Regions from separate parts of the Polymorphobacter sp. PAMC 29334 genome, predicted to be linked through region 2. Evidence: riboswitches for the same ligand, from Rfam matches in the RefSeq annotation. Region 2 holds a riboswitch; the other holds the start of a gene.
What was found. Region 2 has a riboswitch for cobalamin ahead of KZX46_RS05965 (TonB-dependent siderophore receptor). Riboswitches for the same ligand answer to the same signal wherever they lie in the genome.
Positions count from the first base shown of each region.

Region 1 (2,201 bases), 1.5 Mb from region 2:
CCGGCAGTCGAAGTAGGTAGCAATGTGTTCATGGTAGCGGCCTTATGTCTTGATGAATCAGAGCGCGAGACTTGCGGACCATTGCTCGAGTGCGGTTTGATAGGGCTTGATCAGGCGTTCCTCGGTGAACTTGCCCTGCTCGACAGCCAGTCTGCTGCGTTCCTCGCGATCGTAGACGATGCGGGTCAGTGAAAAGTCCTGGTACTTCAGACTTGGTTGATAGCGCTCAGCGGCTGCTGAGTTGGCGTTGTAGATTTCAGGCCGATAGATTTTCTGGAAAGTCTCCATCACGCTAACAGTGCTGACCAGCTCGAGATTGGTATAGTCACCGATCAAATCGCCGAGATGGTAAAAGGCGAACGGCGCGACGCTGTTCGGGGGCATGAAATAGCGAACTTTCATCCCCATCTTGGCGAAATATGCGTCGGTGGCGGAAAATTCGTCGTTACGATATTCGAAACCCAGTATGGGGTGCTTGTTCGTGGTCCGGTGATAGGTCTTGCTGCTCGACACGCTCAGGCAGATGACTGGCGGCTTGCAGAAACATTCCCGATAGTCGCTCGAATTCAAAAAATGCTTGAACAAATTGCCATGCAGGTCGCCGAAACCTTGCGGATCGCCAGATCCGGGATGCGTCTTCTGGTGCTCCGACAGTAGAACATTGAAGTCATAATCGCGCACATAGGATGAAAAGTTATTGCCGACGATGCCGTCGATCCGCTCCTCCGTCTTTCGATCAACGATCTTCGTCTGAAGGATTTCGATTAGCGGGAAGACATCGTCACGTCCTTCGGCATCGATACGCAACTCGACCGAGACAATCTCGAGCTCGACCGTGTAACGATCGCCCCTCGGATTGTCCCAGTGCGCGAGTGAATTGAAGCGATTGTCGATCATGCGCAGGGTATTGCGCAAATTTTCCCGCCGGCTCACGCCCCTTGCCAGATTGGCGAAGTTGGTCGTGATGCGCGTATTGTCGGCGGGACGGTAATTCTCGTCGAACGCGATGCGATTTATCGAAAAGGCAAAGACTGTAGGCATCGACCGGTCACCTGCTTTTGCCGGGCGAGAGGGCCGAAGGAAGAGCGCACAGGACCGGCAAGCCGGCGCCGAAGCCCCAGCCCATGAGTCAAGCGCGATCCACCGGAGGAACCCCCGTCCGAGGAACGTATCGCGTCGGAGGCAGGTCTACTGACTTACGGGTCAATGCGACGGTCCCGGCCTTCCCAGCACCCTTGCGGGTGCCAGTGACACGAAATGGAACCGCCACTCGCCGCTTACAGTTGCGGGGGCAGCGCCGGATTCCGCTCTACGAGCGCCACCGGCTTCCCGTCTTAGCCCCGTCGCCCGGCTCATCTCTGAGTCGGAAACGGGGAACCTCGACACGTCGGTTACACACCCAATGGCCATACCGTGTCAACAGGCATATAAAGATATCTTTATGTCGTTATGAGACGTACATGTGGTTCACCATGTCGTTGATCCAGGTTGACGGGCCTGGACCTCGTCGTCTCGATGTCGTTTGGAACGTGAACGCCTGGCAGCTTCCGAAAGCGGACAATCACGTCGGCATGGCAAGTTGTGGGTCGAAGAATGCGGCAAAGTTCTGCGATCGCCGCGTCTTGGTGGCGTTCAGATAAGCGTCCGTAGTCCCGGCCGCTCTCGCATGTCGATCTGGAGCTCGAATATATCAGGACGCGAATAGTGGCCGACGGTGTCGAGATAAAGCCGACCCTCAGCGACGATATCGGTACCGATGACGGCATTAAGGGTCAGCGTGTCGTGTTGTCCGGCGGCAGCAATGATCGTCGCGTCGGGACCAACGATCGCGCTTCCGCCCGATTTGAGCAGCTCGCGCTCGGCTGGGATTGCTTCGAGCATAGCGCGAGCGGCGGGCTCATCGGTTTCGAGGCTGTCGAAGCCATCAAACACCTGCGATCGAGTAAGGACGGTGCCGGCAGCAGCGACGAAGCACTGGCCTTCGAAGGCATAGTGCCGGCTGGCGAGGAGGTGAAGCTCGGTGACGGCAGGCCAGAGCGCGAAGTGAAGAACTTGACCATGTTGGTGCCGCGCTGCGCGAGCGAGCGGCATCCAGTGCTCCCAGCAGATGAGGGCGCCGACAGGACCATATTTTCCCGGCCAGGGTCCGAGGGTGCTGCCGTCCGCTGCGGCCCAGATCAGCCGCTCGTTGTGGGTCGGCA
Region 1 is NZ_CP080243.1:1,916,483-1,918,683, forward strand. Features, by position in the region: gene KZX46_RS12975 (methionine synthase) at 1-32, opposite strand, end outside; gene KZX46_RS12980 (DUF1852 domain-containing protein) at 58-1,041, opposite strand; cobalamin riboswitch at 1,164-1,397, opposite strand; gene KZX46_RS12985 (carbon-nitrogen hydrolase family protein) at 1,633-2,201, opposite strand, start outside.
Region 1: linked by a shared signal. The riboswitch ahead of KZX46_RS12980 (DUF1852 domain-containing protein) and the one ahead of KZX46_RS05965 (TonB-dependent siderophore receptor) in region 2 are both predicted to bind cobalamin.

Region 2 (2,201 bases):
CGTAGCGCGCGCCGCCGGTTGCGGTAAGGCCGGTGATGGGCGTCACGACGACCTGGCCGTAGCCGCTGGTCAACGTCTGCGTCCCGATCGTCACCGGTCCGCCGAAGCTCGACGTCGTGAAGTGCGAACGTTCGCGCTCGGCCCCGAAGGTCGCATCGACGCCGGTGACGATGTTGGCGACGCCCTGGTATTCGAAGCGCTCGTTGCGCCCATTACCGGCGAAGGTCTCGGCGTTGGCGGCCGTCCCGTCATAATTGTGACGGCGGGTGTCGGTGATCGCGAAGCCGAGCCGGTTGTGGAGCCGCCCGTCGAACAGCGCGGCGTTGATCCCGGTATAGCCGACGATCTCGCGCGTCGTGCCATAGTCGGTGGTGTCGCCCAGGCTGAAATTCGGCGGCGGAAAGCCATCGAACCCAACGCGGCTATCCGAATACCAGCCGCGAAGGTCGACCGACACGTTGTCGTTCAGTGCAAGGTTCAAGTTGGCGTTCGCGCCGTAGTTGCGATAGCCATCCTTCTCCTTGCCGCCCTTGCGCTCGTCGAACGCCGAAATGCCGTCGGTGCGGAAATAGCCGCCGCCGAAGCTCGCCGACAGCGGACCGAACTTGTCCGAGACGTTGGCGACGCCCTGCCCGGTGTTGCGGTAGCCGTATTCGCCGCGCGCGTTGATGTGGAGATCGTCGGTCGGCGGGACGGTGATCAAATTGACGACGCCGCCGATCGCCTGGCTGCCCCACAGCACCGAACTCGGGCCACGCAGGATTTCGACGCGGGCGATGTTGCCGACGAGAAGGTTGCCGAAGTTAAAGCCGCCGCCGGGAGCCGACGGGTCGTTGAGCTTGATGCCGTCGATCAGCGCGACGGTCTGGTCGCTTTCAGCGCCGCGGATGAACACCGACGTCGCGGTGCCGATGCCGCCGTTGCGGGCAAAGCTGACCCCCGGAACGGTGCGGAGCAGATCGACGACCGTGTTGTCCTGGCGGCGGGCGATCTCGGCGGCGTCGATGACGGTGATCGACTGGCCGACCCGCGACAGCGGCTCGGGCGTGCGGTCGGCGGTGACGACGATCGTATCGGGCGCATCGTCGGCGCGGGCGGCGGCGGTCAGGACGAGGCCGGTGGAGGCGAGTAGAATATGAAATGAGCGCATTGGTATCCCCTTGATCGACAACAAGGGGCCGCATGCACCGGTGGCACGCATCAGCATTCGCGAAGACACGGGAGCTTTCCCGCGCGCACGACCCCGACGACGTCGACACGCGAGGATTTCACCTCGATCGCTTGGAACACCCCGTCCACGCGAAGGTACGACCGCGACAGGCAGGTCTCCTGGCTCCCGGGTCAGCACCTTCATCCCGCCTTCCCGGAGCGTAAACTCCAGTGGCACTTGGGCGAAGGCTCGCCGGTTACAGTTGCGGGCACAGCCCCGGATTACAGACCGACTGTCTGCTTCCGGGTTCCCTTTTCATCCCATCTCTGGGAACCTGTCACGATCGACGCCTTATCGGCGCGCGGCGGCGGGGGCAAGCAAGTTTGACCGAGACACGATCGACCTTGTTCATCGGCGGCGCGCGTTCGGGCAAGAGCCGGCTGGCACAACGCGCGGCCGAATCCTCCGGCGGCGAGCTCGTCTTCATCGCCACCGCGCAGGCGTTCGACGACGAGATGCGCGACCGCATCGCCCGCCATCGCAGCGACCGCGATGCCCGCTGGCGCACGGTCGAAAGCCCGCTCGACCTCCCCGAGGCAATCGTCCGCGAGGCGAGTGCCGGTCGCACGCTTCTGGTCGATTGCCTGACCTTGTGGGCAAGCAACACCATGCTTGCCGGGGTCGACGCCGACGCGGCAGGCGCTGAGCTTGTCGCGGCAATCGCGTCCTCCGCAGGGATCATCGTCCTCGTCACCAACGAAGTCGGCTGGGGAATCGTCCCCGACAACGCGCTTGCACGGCAGTTCCGCGACGTCGCCGGGCGACTGAACCAGCAAGTCGCCGCCGCTGTCGACGATGTCCGGCTGGTCGTCGCCGGGATCGCGATGCGACTGAAATAGCGGCGCGACAGACCACGCTTTCACCCGCGCGCGGCCATGCTATACCCCGCCCCGTGACCACCGCCCGCCGTCTCCGCACCGCCGCAATCATTCTCGGCGTGCTCGTCCTGCTCGGCGCGGCTGCCGCGGTCGGACTGTATGCGTGGGTGACG
Region 2 is NZ_CP080243.1:447,520-449,720, forward strand. Features, by position in the region: gene KZX46_RS05965 (TonB-dependent siderophore receptor) at 1-1,150, opposite strand, end outside; cobalamin riboswitch at 1,302-1,503, opposite strand; gene cobU (bifunctional adenosylcobinamide kinase/adenosylcobinamide-phosphate guanylyltransferase) at 1,534-2,049, shown strand; gene KZX46_RS05975 (penicillin-binding protein 1A) at 2,103-2,201, shown strand, end outside.